2 regions of the Paenibacillus sp. MT124 genome follow, and region 2 is predicted to be linked to the other one. Evidence: predicted binding sites of a transcription regulator. Region 2 holds the regulator's gene; the other holds the start of a gene.
The links. The regulator LexA, encoded in region 2, represses DNA repair genes until DNA is damaged. The targets are predictions, from matches to a motif close to CGAACATATGTTCG.
Positions count from the first base shown of each region.

Region 1: recA (recombinase RecA) is a predicted target of LexA. The motif match lies at 2,814-2,827, and genes of this name have one in related genera.

Region 1 covers NZ_CM179500.1:2,458,041-2,466,026, forward strand. The annotation lists gene AC3RCI_RS11430 (YajQ family cyclic di-GMP-binding protein) at 1-385, shown strand, start outside; gene pgsA (CDP-diacylglycerol--glycerol-3-phosphate 3-phosphatidyltransferase) at 708-1,295, shown strand; gene AC3RCI_RS11440 (competence/damage-inducible protein A) at 1,404-2,660, shown strand; gene recA (recombinase RecA) at 2,897-3,961, shown strand; gene AC3RCI_RS11450 (regulatory protein RecX) at 4,251-4,988, shown strand; gene rny (ribonuclease Y) at 5,295-6,836, shown strand; gene AC3RCI_RS11460 (TIGR00282 family metallophosphoesterase) at 6,993-7,787, shown strand; gene AC3RCI_RS11465 (stage V sporulation protein S) at 7,905-7,986, shown strand, end outside.
Region 2 covers NZ_CM179500.1:3,989,433-3,997,418, reverse strand. The annotation lists gene AC3RCI_RS17955 (methionine gamma-lyase family protein) at 1-776, shown strand, start outside; gene AC3RCI_RS17950 (MerR family transcriptional regulator) at 859-1,272, shown strand; gene glnA (type I glutamate--ammonia ligase) at 1,401-2,729, shown strand; gene AC3RCI_RS17940 (aldehyde dehydrogenase) at 2,973-4,268, shown strand; gene lexA (transcriptional repressor LexA) at 4,380-5,006, opposite strand; gene AC3RCI_RS17930 (LysM peptidoglycan-binding domain-containing protein) at 5,301-5,678, shown strand; gene AC3RCI_RS17925 (DUF896 domain-containing protein) at 5,775-5,984, shown strand; gene AC3RCI_RS17920 (hypothetical protein) at 6,111-6,623, shown strand; gene AC3RCI_RS17915 (HAD family hydrolase) at 6,651-7,442, shown strand.

The DNA.
Region 1 (7,986 bases), 1.5 Mb from region 2:
AGGCAGCAAAAGCAGCTTGAAACTGGACAAGGATGCGTTGACAATAGTATCCGACGATGAGACCAAGCTTAAGGCTGTCATTGATGTACTTCAATCCAAAATGGCGAAGCGGAATCTGCCCCTCAAGAACATTGACTATGGCAAAGTGGAGCCAGCTTCATCCGGGACCGTGCGCCAGCGTCTGAGTTTTAAACAGGGGATTGACCAGGATGTCGCGAAAAAGATCAATATTCTGATTCGTGATTCCAAAATGAAAGTGAAGAGCCAGATTCAAGGGGATCAGCTCCGGGTAACTGGTAAGAGTAAAAATGATTTGCAAGCCGTAATGCAGCTTTTGAATGGTGCCAATTTGCCTCTTGATTTGCAATATACCAATTTCAAATAAGTTTGTTACGCCCATTTTGTTGCGTGAAACGTGTTTTGACACTGCAATTGGCGTATATTATACTAAGTGTGCATTGCTAGCAATCAAGCATACAAGCCCAGTCATCACCGTTTTGCTGACTTTGTGAAAAGCAGTACATCTTATGAAGGTCGCCGGAACGTTTTAGACGATTTTGCGTTTGAACGGTTGACTTTATTTTTTGCGTTTTTACATATGAGAGCAGTGATGTACTCAGTGAATTTTACAGTGTTCACATCCGGATGATGGATACGGGATTAAGATGATTGTTTGGAGTATTGGAGGATAAGAGGGAGGGCGTCTTGTGAATTTACCCAACCGGATTACGCTTGCACGAATTTGCTTAATCCCTTTTTTAATGGTGTTTCTGCTTGTGGACTTTCCATTTTATCCGGAGCCTTTGCAGATTGGAAGTTTCTCACTTCCGTATAATCAGCTGATCGCTGCCATTATTTTCATTATTGCAGCCAGTACGGATGGCATTGACGGTTACCTGGCGCGGAAAAACAATATGGTCACTAATTTAGGCAAATTGCTCGACCCGCTGGCAGACAAGCTGCTGGTGACTGCCGTGCTCATTTCACTTGTTGAAATGGGTAAACTGGACTCTTGGATTGCTGTCGTCATTATCAGCAGGGAGTTTGCAGTTACCGGGCTTCGCCAAATTGCTTTGCTGGATGGGTCAGTTGTGGCGGCCAGCAACTGGGGCAAGCTGAAAACAGTGGTGCAAATTGTAGCCATCGTCTTGCTTCTGCTTAACAACTTCCCGTTCTCATATACAGGGATTCATGTTGATGTTATAGCCGTTTGGGCCGCAGCGATCATAACGATTTGGTCTGGCATTGATTATTTCATCAAAAACAAAAATTTGCTTAATTTATCAAAAGCGTAAAAGTTTAAGGTAAAACGGGTAATTTATGAAGAACAGCTTGCGCAAAGGGCAATAGGAAAACATCCTATTGCCCTTTGATCACTCACATTGTGTACAGGAGGATGCTGTATGAAGGCAGAAATTATTGCAGTCGGAACAGAGTTGCTGCTCGGACAGATCGTTAATACGAATGCCAGATATTTATCCCGTGAATTGGCTGCTATCGGGATTGATGTTTATTTTCAAACTGTGGTAGGGGACAATCTGAATCGTCTCAGCGAAGCGATTCGAATTGCCCAAGGGCGAGCTGATGTCATTTTGTTCTCAGGCGGTATCGGGCCTACACAGGATGATCTAACCAAGGATGCCATAGCAGCAGTGTTGGGACGCGGCCTACATATTGATCGGATGGCAATCGATAAAATCGAAAGCTTCTTCAGGGATCGCAATGTGGAGATGACGGAGAATAACCGACGTCAAGCCATCGTGGTTGAAGGAGGGACCCCGCTCGCTAATGAAACAGGCCTTGCCGCAGGTAATGCCATCTCGGATAACGGGAAGCATTATATTGTCATGCCTGGCCCCCCGAAAGAACTGATCCCCATGTTTGAGCAGGAGGTCAAACCTTGGTTGTTCCAACATGTTCTTACGAAAGAAATGCCAATTTATTCGAAAATGCTGAAATTTGCCGGGATCGGTGAGTCGGCATTGGAAGACCGTCTGCTCGACCTGATTGATAGCCAAACCGACCCTACGATTGCACCTTATGCAAGTGAGGGAGAAGTAACGGTACGGGTGTCCACCAAGGCGCCGAGTGAGAATGAGGCCAAGCAGAAGCTGGATGCCATGGAGGTACTCATTCGGGAACGGTTGCCTGAACACCTCTACGCGAACGAGGATGTGCCTATAGAGTACACAATTGTAACGATGATGGCTGATATGGGTCTGACCTTGAGCGCCGCTGAGAGCTGTACAGGAGGGCTTGTCATGCAGAGTCTGACTTCGGTTCCTGGCAGTGCTTCCATGCTCAAAGGCGGAATTGTATGTTATTCCAACGAGATAAAGGAAAAGCTGCTGAATGTTCCTCATGACTATCTGGAGGGTGAAGATGCTCCCGGGGCTGTGAGCCCTGAAGTTGCTAAAGTATTGGCCGAGCAGGTACGCATGATCGGTGATTCGGATTTTGGTCTGGCGGTTACAGGAGTAGCAGGTCCAGGTTACTCTGAGCGTAAGCCACCAGGTCTGGTTTTTATCGCTCTTGCTGAGCGGGGAAAAGAGACGGAGATTCACGAATTGCGTATCAACGGTAATCGGGAGACAGTCCGCATCCGTTCGACCAAGGCTATTTTATACCGTTTATGGCGCAAACTTGTCGCGATGGACTAGGTATACCTTGAATTGCTTTTACAGGGATAATCAAGTATAATCAAAGCAGACGGAAGAACCGTAGAATTAGGCATTTTGCCTTGTTTGCGGTTCTTTTTTCTGTTTCATTGCAAGTTTTGCCCAGGAAGAGGCGCCTCGGCCTTACAAAAAAAACGAATGTATGTTCGAAAAAAAGCTTGGCAAACGTGTTAAAACAAGGTATCATTATCTTATAAACAGTAAAGGGTGTGAGCATATTGTCAGACCGTCGTGCCGCGCTTGATATGGCGCTCCGTCAAATAGAGAAGCAATTTGGTAAAGGATCTATCATGAAACTGGGTGAGTCAACTCACATGCAAGTGGAAATCATACCCAGCGGATCTTTGGCTCTGGATATAGCACTTGGAACAGGCGGCTTGCCTAAAGGCCGGATTGTTGAAATATATGGACCTGAATCTTCAGGTAAAACAACTGTAGCATTGCATGCGATTGCTGAAGTGCAAAAAGTCGGTGGACAAGCTGCATTTATCGATGCCGAGCATGCTCTTGATCCAACGTATGCTAGTAAACTGGGTGTTAACATTGATGAATTGCTTTTGTCCCAGCCGGATACGGGTGAACAAGCATTGGAAATTGCTGAAGCACTTGTGCGCAGTGGTGCTGTTGACATTATCGTTGTTGACTCTGTTGCTGCCTTGGTACCAAAAGCTGAGATCGAAGGCGAAATGGGGGATTCCCACGTTGGTTTGCAAGCACGTCTAATGTCTCAAGCGTTGCGTAAATTGTCTGGTGCAATCAGCAAATCCAAAACCATTGCCATCTTTATCAACCAGCTTCGTGAAAAAGTTGGCGTAATGTTTGGTAACCCTGAGACAACGCCTGGTGGACGTGCCCTGAAATTCTACTCTACAGTTCGTTTGGATGTTCGCCGTATTGAGAGTATTAAATCAGGTAATGACATCATCGGGAACCGTACCCGTGTGAAGGTTGTCAAAAATAAAGTTGCACCACCGTTCAAACAAGCAGAAGTAGATATCATGTATGGTGAAGGTATCTCCAGAGAGGGCAGTATCATTGATATTGGTACAGAACTCGATATCGTTAATAAAAGTGGTGCTTGGTATTCTTACGAAGGCGAACGTCTAGGCCAAGGTCGTGAAAATGCGAAGCAGTTCATGAAAGAACATAAAGAGATCGCTCAAGTGATCGAGCAAAAAATTCGTGAAGCGAGCAATCTGACGACGGTAGTTCCAGCTCCAACGAGCGAAGATCAACAAAAAGAAGAAGCAGAAGAACAAGAATTGTTTGAGATTAACGAGTAATTCTTCCTTGCCGGGAGGCTCCAGAAGGTGTTTGCTTACTGGACTTCCCGGATTGGGGTGAATGAATTTAATCCGATCCTGCTAGGGGAGACGGCGCGTGTTCTCGCGCTGTCTAACAGCTCCTGTCCATTGGACAGGGGCTGTTAGCACATTTATTTATGGAGTGAGCTGGTGCCGGGTTGGAATCCCGGCTTTTTGCATTTTGATCTGCCGTTTTCTTTAAGTAGATGGGTATTTCATAATTAGAAAGATAAGAGTTGAACAAAACAAAAAGGAGGGAGAGACCTGAATGGATCAACATGATGAAGATTTGTACGAAACAACGGAACTGGAGGGGATCTCCCAATTCCCGGATAACGAAGAACTTATCATTACACGGGTAGAGCGAACAAAAAGCAGGCAGGCCCGGTACCGGATCACGTTCGGTATGTACTCGATTACGGTTCTGGAAGATGTAATGATCAAATATCGAATGACCCGGGGCAACACATTTGTGAAGAAAGATCTCGAAGAGATCATAGTAGCGGATGAGCGGCAGCAAACCTATGTTCAGGCATTGCGCTACTTAGAGCACAAACAGCGTACAAGGCATGAATTAAGCCAGCGACTTCGTCAGAAAGAGTTCGCCGCACCATTAATTGAAGAAGTGCTGGATCGGCTTGAGCAGGAGAAGCTTGTGGACGATGAAGGGTTTGCGAAGGAATGGACAAGGCAGCGTATGACAGGCCAGAGGAAGGGAAAACTGTGGATAAGGCAAGAGCTGCGCCAAAAGGGCATTGCCAATGAGCTCATCGTTGAAGCGCTTGAAGAAGTGGATGCGGATGTGGAGTTTGAGACAGCTTTGACCGCAGGGCGAAAGAAGTGGAACCAAGTCAAAGGGGACGTTGCAGAGAAGAAACGCAAAACGCTTCCCTTCTTGATGAGACGCGGTTTTCCTATGGATATGGTACGTAAAGTTGTGAATTGTTTAATTGAAGAAGATGAAGTCGAAGATTCTGAAGATGACGAGTTGTTACCATGGGATTAGCAGAGACTACACAGTGTACTGCATTCTCTTGACAATTTCTTTCGTCAAATACTAAAATGGACATGAGTCTGTAAGAAATGGACAACCCTTTTTCCTTCCAAAAAAGCGGTTTCGGTTTCTTAGGATTTACCCTTCATGATTATGGATTCGCTGAAGGCAGCGAATAGTACATGGTAACATGTACACTTGAAATGAAAATCGGCGGGGGATCGCCGTAGGTATCGTTATTCCCAAACATATGTAAGTTTGAAAACAGCAAATTGACCCAAGGAGTGCCTTGGAGGAACCAACGAGGAGGTGAACAGTATGGACATTGCAATCACGATCGTTCTCGTTGTGGCCGCGCTCGTTATTGGGTTCGGAGTCGGATATTTTATTCGCAAATCTCTTGCAGAGGCTAAAATCTCCAGTGCGGAACAAGCTGCCGTACAGATCGTTGAGAACGCGAAGAAAGAGGCAGAAGCACAGAAGAAAGAGACGGTGCTGGAAGCAAAGGATGAGATTCATCGCATTCGGGCCGAAGCTGAAAAAGACACTCGTGAACGTCGGAACGAAATTCAACGACAAGAAAGACGATTGTTGCAAAAAGAAGAGTCGCTGGATAAAAAGATGGAATCACTCGAACGTAAAGAAGAGCAAGTGGCCAACAAAGAGAAACGTATTGATGAGACACAGCAGCAGATCGAAATGATCTACAAAAATCAGGTGACGGAGCTGGAGCGTATATCCAACCTCACCATGGAAGATGCACGCAGTATCATACTGTCCAACGTAGAACAGGAAGTTCGTCATGAGACGGCTCAAATGATCAAGGACATTGAACAGCAGGCGAAGGAAGAAGCGGACAAGAAATCCCGCGAAATTATTACCCTTGCCATTCAGCGTTGTGCGGCTGACCATGTGGCAGAGACAACGGTATCTGTTGTCACTTTGCCTAACGAAGAAATGAAAGGCCGGATTATCGGTCGTGAAGGACGTAACATCCGTGCACTTGAAACCCTTACGGGGATTGACCTTATTATCGATGATACGCCAGAAGCAGTTATTCTGTCGGGCTTTGACCCGATCCGTCGTGAGATTGCCCGTACTGCCCTCGAGAAATTGGTGGCTGACGGACGCATTCACCCGGCACGCATTGAAGAGATGGTGGAGAAATCCCGCAAAGAAGTGGACGAGCGCATCCGTGAATATGGTGAGCAAGCTACCTTTGAAGTGGGTGTACATGGTCTGCATCCGGATCTGATCAAAATACTGGGCCGGTTGAAGTTCCGTACAAGTTACGGTCAAAACGTCTTGAAGCATTCGATGGAGGTCGCTTATCTGGCTGGACTGATGGCTGGCGAACTCGGAGAAGATATTACACTTGCAAGACGTGCAGGTCTACTGCATGACATTGGTAAAGCGCTGGATCACGAAGTGGAAGGATCACACGTTGAAATCGGCGTGGAGCTGGCGAAGAAATACAAAGAACATCCGGTAGTAATCAACAGTATCGCGTCCCATCACGGGGATTGCGAAGCAACTTCGGTCATTGCCATGCTGGTTGGCGCAGCAGATGCACTGTCTGCAGCAAGACCGGGTGCACGCCGCGAAACACTGGAGACGTATATCAAACGACTGGAGAAACTGGAAGAGATTTCGGAATCGTTCGAAGGTGTCGAGAAATCGTATGCCATTCAAGCTGGACGCGAAGTTCGCGTTATGGTGCAGCCTGAAAAAATCGACGATGCGGAAGCATTCCGTCTCGCACGTGACATTACGAAGATGATCGAGAATGAGCTCGATTATCCGGGTCATATCAAAGTCACCGTCATCCGGGAAACCCGGGCGGTTGAATACGCTAAATAGAGCTTTAAGGAAAAGTGGCCGCTGTAGTGGGCCACTTTTCCTGTTGAAAGCCCGGCAATGGGCTTGGTAGAACGAACTAATGGGTTAGGGATGCCCGCAAAGATGTGATGCTGGTTATACCAAGCTAAGCTTGCGGGGAATTAAGGAGGCAATGCAATGAAAGTGCTGTTTATCGGTGATATTGTGGGTAATGTAGGACGTAAGGCTTTGAAGGAGAACTTGCCATATCTGAAGACAAAATATAAACCACATCTGGTTATTGTAAATGGAGAAAATGCAGCAGCTGGCCGTGGAATCACGGGGGCTATTGCCAACGAATTTTTCAACTGGGGTGTGCACGGGATTACGCTTGGCAACCATACCTGGGACAATAAGGACATTTTTGATTTTATAGATGACGAACCACGCATGATCCGACCTGCCAACTTTCCACCAGGAACACCAGGCAGAGGATACACGGTGGTCAAAGGTGAAGGCAAGGAGCTAGCGATCGTAAATTTGCAGGGTCGTACCTTTTTGCCCGCACTTGATTGCCCATTCCGCGTTGCGGATGAGATTGTGGACGAGCTGCGCCGGGATCATAAATGCATTCTGGTCGATATGCATGCCGAGGCGACTTCCGAGAAGATTGCCATGGGCTGGCATCTGGATGGGCGTGCGTCACTGGTCGTAGGTACACATACACATGTACAAAGCAATGATGACCGGATTCTACCTGGTGGGACAGCATACTTGACGGATGCGGGCATGGTGGGGCCGCGAGATGGAATTCTCGGTATGGAGCGTGAGGCAGTACTGCGAAAATTTTACACTCAGCTGCCGGTACGCTTTGTCGTTGATGACGGCAAGTGGCATTTCCACGGTGTATTCGTTGAAATTGACGAGTCCACAGGTGCAGCAACTAAAATTGAAAAAATCCGCCTGATGGAAGACGAGTGGCGCATGGAATAGGGGTATTGTCCCATTTTGCAAGGAAACCCGTCTAAAAAGAAGGAATTTTTTTACCTCCCGCGAATAACATCTAGTAAGTGGAAACAAACATTCAACATTCCCAGGGAGGTACTTACCATGGAAGTATTAAAAGTTTCAGCAAAGTCCAATCCCAATTCCGTAGCCGGCGCACTTGCAGGAGTTCTTCGTGAACGTGGAA
Region 2 (7,986 bases):
CTGCTTCAACCAAAGTCATCGGTATCCAACGTTCACGTGGATATGACTGGCGTTCTTCCTTCTGTATTGATGAGATAGCTGATATGGTAAGACGGGTAAAGGCTATCAAAGAAGATGTTATCGTGTTCGTGGATAACTGTTATGGCGAATTTACGGAGAAACGCGAACCGACAGAGGTCGGGGTAGATCTGATGGCAGGTTCACTAATTAAAAACCCTGGCGGAGGCCTTGCTGAAACCGGGGGTTACATATGCGGGAAGGAAAAATATGTTCAACTGGCAGCGTATCGTTTGACTGCACCTGGCATAGGTGGTGAGGTTGGTGCCATGTTGGGAACGACCCGGGGGATCTACCAGGGACTTTACATGGCGCCGACAATTGTGGGACAAGCCATTAAGGGCAGTACCTTTGCCGCTGCAATGTTTGCTGCTTCGGGATTTGTAACCAAACCTGCTTGGAATGAGACACGAACAGATTTGATCCAAGCTGTGCAGTTCTCCTCCGCGGAGCATCTGATCGCTTTTGTACAGGGAATTCAGCGGGCTGCTGCAGTGGATAGTCATGTCGTTCCTGAGCCATGGGACATGCCTGGTTATGAACATCCCGTCATTATGGCGGCAGGTACGTTTATACAGGGCGGAAGCCTGGAGTTGTCAGCGGATGCGCCTATTCGAGAGCCATATATCGGCTACATGCAGGGGGGATTAACCTACTCTCATGTTAAATATGGCGTTTTGATGGCGCTGCAGACAATGAAAGATCGTAAATTATTGTGAGTTTATCTAACACGTCATTGACACTTAGTAATAACTAAATGTACAATAGGGTGAAGAATAGATGACTGGAAGGTTGATGAACATGGGTGACGAAATTCGCAGAAATATGGCCTTATTCCCGATAGGTATTGTTATGAAACTTACGGATCTGTCCGCTCGTCAGATTCGATATTATGAGCAGCACAGCTTGATTGTACCGGCAAGAACGTCAGGTAACCAACGTTTGTTTTCCTTTAATGACGTAGAACGATTGCTGGAGATCAAGGCTTTGATCGAAAAAGGTGTTAATATTGCCGGCATCAAGCAGGTTATGAATCCGGTATCCAAGGAATCCGAAGAAGCGACAGTCATCACCGCAGATACTGAAGTGAAGCGCAGAGAACTGTCGGATACACAGCTGCACCGTTTATTGAAGCAACAGCTTGTTTCGGGTAAGAGACCTGGACAAGTATCTCTCATTCAGGGAGAGCTTTCCCGATTTTTTAATAAAAAGTAAGTTCGCATAACTTGGCGAGTGAGGGGAAATCATGCAGTTGTGATGGCAGACTCCTTGACCCGTGGAACTTTCTAATGTACAAATATAACATGCAAGCCAAATAAGCAGAAAAGAAAGGGAGAGGTATCGTGAGTTATACAAAAGAAGACATTCTCCGCATCTCTAAAGAAGAAAACGTACGATTCGTTCGATTGCAATTTACCGACTTGCTTGGAGCTATCAAAAACGTTGAAATTCCTGTAAGCCAATTGACCAAGGCTTTGGATAACAAAATGATGTTTGATGGTTCTTCCATTGAAGGTTATGTGCGTATTGAAGAATCCGACATGTACCTCTATCCGGATCTCGATTCTTGGCTGATTTTCCCTTGGGTAGCTGAGAACCGTGTAGCTCGCCTAATTTGTGATGTTTATTTGCCGGATGGCAACCCATTCCCTGGAGACCCACGCGGCATCTTGAAACGAAACCTGAAGGAAGCCGAAGAAATGGGATTCACTTCCTTCAATGTCGGTCCTGAACCAGAGTTCTTCTTGTTCAAAACAGACGAAAAAGGAAACCCGACTAACGAACTGAATGACCAAGGTGGATATTTCGACCTTGCGCCTACGGATCTTGGTGAAAACTGTCGTCGTGACATTGTTATCACACTTGAAGAAATGGGCTTTGAGATCGAAGCATCCCACCATGAGGTAGCTCCAGGGCAGCATGAGATCGACTTTAAATATGCTGATGCTCTAAAAGCAGCAGACCAGATCCAAACGTTCAAACTCGTTGTTAAAACGATTGCACGTCAGCATGGTCTACATGCTACCTTTATGCCGAAACCGCTGTTTGGTATGAACGGTTCCGGTATGCACTGTAACCAATCGTTGTTCCAAGGCAGTGCCAACGCATTCGTTGACGAGTCGGACGAGCTGGGACTGAGCAAAACTGCACGTCACTTCATGGCTGGAACGCTGAAGCATGCGCGTGCGTTTGCAGCAATTACTAACCCAACTGTGAACTCATACAAACGTCTTGTACCAGGTTATGAAGCCCCTTGTTATGTAGCATGGTCCGCCAGTAACCGTAGCCCAATGATCCGTATCCCAGCTTCCCGTGGTCTGAGTACACGTGTTGAGGTTCGTAACCCGGATCCGGCTGCTAACCCTTACTTGGCTTTGGCTGTTTTATTGAAAGCAGGTCTGGACGGAATCAAACGTGAGCTTTCCTTACCAGCTCCGATTGACCGTAACATCTACATTATGTCAGAAGAAGAGCGTGTGGAAGAAGGCATTCCAAGCTTGCCAGCTGATCTGAAAGAAGCATTGAACGAATTGATCCGCAGCGAAGTCATCTGTGATGCACTTGGCGATCACGCCCTGGCTCACTTCTACGAGCTGAAAGAAATTGAGTGGGATATGTACCGTACACAAGTCCACCAATGGGAACGCGATCAATATATCACGTTGTACTAATAAGGAAAGCCCTTGGCGCAATAGTGCCAAGGGCTTTTTTTGATGAATTACATAAGGGGACAAAAGTGAGTAGTTTTCTAAAAAAATACCAGCATTGAATAGTATACATATAATAGTAAGAGAGAAGATACATATTTTCCTGATAACAGATATTTTAATATGTTGATAATTTCATATAAACAAGATATAATTCAAATATATTTTTAGCAATTTAATTTTAAAACATTAATTGGAGATGTTAATATGGAACAAGCGAAACAACTCGTTGCAAGACAGCGGGCATTCTTTTATACAGGACAAACTAAAAATATTGAGTATCGGATTCATGCTCTTCAGCAATTAAGACAAGGCATAGAGAAATATCAGCAACGGATATTGGACGCACTTCATGCTGATCTAAATAAATCGGAAACAGAGGCCTATAACTCTGAGATTCGCATCGTTTTGGGTGAACTGGATTTTGCACTGGAACACCTTAAGGAATGGGCGGCTCCTAGAGCAGTGCCTACAAGTTCTGTTATACCTGATGGTACAAGCATGATCTATCCAGAACCTTATGGAGTTGCTCTCATTATTGCGCCATGGAACTATCCGTTCCAACTGGCATTTGGTCCATTGATTGGTGCAATTGCAGCGGGTAACTGTGCTGTTATTAAGCCTTCTGAATTAACGCCGGCAGTGTCACGTCTGACGTATGACCTGATCACAGATATTTTTCCTGAGGAATATGTAGCTGTCATGGAAGGTGAAGTCGAAACGAGCACTGCCTTGTTGAAAGAGAAGTTTGATTATATTTTCTTCACAGGAAGCACGGGTGTGGGTCGCATCGTTATGAAGGCAGCAGCAGAGCACCTTACGCCGGTAACGCTTGAATTAGGTGGTAAAAGCCCTGTAATTGTTCATAAAGACGCAAATTTGAAGTTGGCAGCTCAGCGGATCGTCCGTGGCAAGTTCCTGAATGCGGGTCAGACCTGTGTTGCTCCGGATTACTTGCTTGTACATCAGGACGTACACGATAAACTCCTTGAAGAGATTGGTGAGGAGATTCAAGATAAATTCGGTAAGGATGTCATGGAAAATCCTGATTTTCCGCATATCGTCAACACACGTAACTTTGATCGACTGTCTGTATTCTTAGAAGAGGGTCATGCTCTGATTGGTGGTCGCTCTGATCGGGATCAGCTGCTGATTGAACCTACCTTGGTAGGAAATGTGGATTGGCAGTCACCTGTTATGCAAGAAGAGATATTCGGTCCCATTCTGCCGGTAATGACTTACGATGATCTTAATCCTCTGCTCGCTGAGATTGTGCGCCGTCCCAAACCGCTGGCGCTGTACCTGTTCACGCAGCATGAGGAGCTGCAGAATCAGGTCTTGGATCAAGTGTCCTTCGGTGGAGGGTGCATTAATGATACATTGTCTCATATGACTTCACATTATTTACCTTTTGGCGGTGTAGGTGAGAGTGGTATGGGGTCATATCATGGTCAGCAAAGCTTTGAAGTGTTCTCACATCACAAAAGCATTCTCAAACGATAAGAAATGGAATTAACGAAGTAGAAATTTAGCATGTAAAAAGAGGTTGTCCTGTTCAACAGGGCAACCTCTTTTTGTCATTACAGTTCAGCTGACTTGCTGTTGGAAGAAAGACTAGTGAATATCACGGAAAAGGCCAATCACTTTACCCAAAATGCTAACATGTTTTAAACGAAGAGGTTCAAATGTTGCATTCTCAGGCTGAAGACGAATGTGGTCTTTCTCTTTGTAGAATGTTTTAACTGTAGCTTCATCATCTTCTGTCATCGCAACGACAATATCTCCGTTATCTGCCGTTTGCTGCTGGCGTACGATAACGTAGTCTCCGTTAACGATTCCTGCTTCGATCATACTGTCACCAACAACAGAGAGCATAAATACTTTCTGTTCTCCAACATAGTGTGTCGGTAGCGGGAAATAATCCTCGATGTTCTCTGTTGCGGTAATCGGAACCCCTGCAGTAACTTTACCTACAACAGGAATGCGAGCAACACTGTGTGCAAACTGATGGGAGTGTTCTGATTCCTCCTGGCTTAACAACTCAATGGCTCTTGGTTTAGTAGGGTCACGTCTAATGAGACCTTTCTTCTCCAAACGGTCCAGATGTCCATGAACCGTAGAACTGGAAGCCAGTCCAACCGCTTCACCAATTTCACGTACGGAAGGAGGATATCCCTTCAACCGGACTTCATTACGTATAAACTCCAGAATAGCTTGCTGCCTGCTGGATATCTTCGACATACCGTATCAACCCCATTTTAGTAACGTTTGGGAAAATTATAACATAGAACCTCCGTTCGTACAAACATAAGTTCTAAATAAATCCGATAAAATCAATGTTTCTGAGTCTTTTACTCATATAGTCCTTCAAATCTAACAATAGTAAAAAAACGAGTTGGATTCACCTAGAGATTTACGGGAAATTTGGAGTTTAAAATAAAGCGAACAATTGTTCTAAAAATCTGTTGTACAAAACAAGTGTTCGTGTTATATTGATTTTAACAGATAGGAACAAACGTTTGGAGGACGATTAATATGAGATATTCAACTTATCAAAGTATTTACGAACCGGTGAATTCGGAAGCGGTCAAGTCTAACATAGGTAACATTAAACAATGGTTTGCAGAAGCCAAGATGCCAACATGGATGTTGAAATTGATTATGGCATCGTTAATCATATTTATTGGCTGCAGCACTGTATTGACTGTGTTTGCAGGAGACGAGAACAATGTTCTTCCCGGCAGCAAAATAGCAGTATCCCAGGGTGAGACATTGTGGAGCTTGTCTTTGGAACATAAACCGGAAAATATGGATACACGTGTATATATAGAAGCAATAAAGAAAGTAAACCAGCTTCAAACCACTTCAATTCAAGCTGGACAAGTCCTAACTTTGCCTCAGTTTACCCCTTAAAACCACGATTCAGTTGAGCGAGTAAGTAGCAACCTTGACAAGCAGCCTCGATCATGTCAAAGTTAGTATGACTTTGTATTTTTGGAGGGGACAAGCTTGGATATAGATAGCCTGGTAGCACGCATCAATGAATTGGCTCGTAAACAAAAGTCCACTGGACTTTCAGAGGAAGAACTTGCCGAACGTGCTAAACTTAGAGAAATTTACTTAAACAACATCCGCAGTAACTTCAGACAGCAACTGGAGTCCATTGAAATTGTAGATGATGAGAACGATCAAGGCCACCAAGGCAAACTCAAACACTAAGGAACCTAAAGATATCGTAATGATATTTAGGTTTCTTCCTTTTATTTTGAGAATGCAAATTTATAGGGGGAATGTCGGTTTGCGAATTTTGTAAGCCGATACAAAGATGACATAAGGGGGATTCTCATGGCTCGTTCGTTCGAGAGAACGGTTCGGAAAAATTCAAAGCAGTTGAATCAGCAGCGTAAAAAAAATGGTCAACCGATTTCGGGTACGCCCGGTGAGGACATTTTCAAAGGACGCAGTCTTCTGTTTCCTATTTTCCTCATTGGACTTGCGTTTTTGTATCTGTTTATGAGCACATTTCTTGTTAAAGCTCCAATGACAACATGGGACTGGGTTACGATGCTGTTGTATGTATTTTTGGCTGTAATTTTTATGCTTCGCCGTCCTTACATCAAAATCGGGAGCAACCGGATTATAACAACCAAAGGGAATCGGGAACGCTCCATTGGAGTAGATGACATCGTTAAGTTTAGATTCGAACAGGGAACGGTAGTTATCGAACATAACAGCCGTGGCAAAAGATGGGTGTTCACTAAACTGTTGAACCGCTATGACACAGATGCCATCTCTGAACGACTTCTGAAATTTGCTAAAGCACATCAGATTACTGTAGAAACAGACGAGAAAAAGTAATTATTCACAAAGGGGAAGATGATCGGAATGGCATTAAAAGCGATTTTGTTCGACCTGGATGATACTTTGTTGTGGGATGAACGCAGTGTGCGAGAAGCATTCCACGAAACTTGCCTGCTTGCTTCACAAGAAACCGGCGTCGATGCTGAGGCATTGGAAGAAGCTGTTCGTAATGAAGCTCGTAGTCTATATGAATCCTATGAAACCTATGCATTCACCAAAATGATTGGTATCAATCCGTTTGAAGGACTATGGGCTAATTTTACAGGCGGTGACCAGCCGGAATTCCGTCAATTGGAGCAGCTTGCCCCTGTATATCGTAAGGAGTCCTGGCGTCGTGGCTTATTGAAGCTGGGAGTGGATCGTGAAGATTTGGCCGAACGTCTTGCTTCGCAATTTGGAGCAGAGCGAAGATCCAGACCTCATGTATATGAAGAAACAATGGACACTTTGCGTCACTTGCAGGGAAAATTCAAACTGTTGCTCTTGACGAATGGTTGTCCTGCTCTGCAGCAAGAGAAGTTGGATGGTGTGCCTGAACTGGCTCCTTTCTTCGATGAGATCATCATCTCGGGTACTTTTGGAAAGGGAAAACCGGATCCGTCAATCTTTGAACATGCGCTCAGCAAACTTGGAGTAAAACCAGAAGAAGGCTTGATGGTTGGAGATAAACTCACGACGGATATCCGCGGAGCTTTATCAGCAGGAATCCAGTCTGTCTGGATTAATCGTGAGAACAAAGTGAACTCGGAGTCGTATGTACCTGATCATGAGATTAAGCACTTATCAGAATTAGATCGTATTATTGCTAATTTCTGATTATTTCAGAATTGAACAATAGTGCATTTTAAAACATTGATAACCTCGTTGAACGATGCAAAATCATTCATGGGTTATCAATGTTTTTTTGATCTGGTTGAAACTTTCAAACAACTGTGTAGTGAAGAAATATCAAAAATAATAAAAAAAGGTATTGTAATGTTGGGACTGCTGTTTTAAAATGTAACTAACATACTAGTATGACTAGTATGGGAATCATTTAAAAGCAGTACTCTTTTGGCATATCCAGGTCATGGAATCAGAAGTTATTGCTTTATTATTTTTATGTATATTGTAAGCGCTTTACATAGTTTTGGGAAATATTAATTTTTGGAATACAACAGGTATTTATGAGATTGAGCAATAAGAAAACAATCTGTACCTAAGTGTATCCATTAAACTACTTTAAATTGATATCGCTTACATTCAAAATATTTAGTATGCAGTGGGGGTGAAATTTCTGAAAGGGTTTCGATAGAAAGAAGTGAAGATGGGAGCTGTCATGAAGTACTTTTAATTTTATCAAGTTTATTTGATCGGAGTG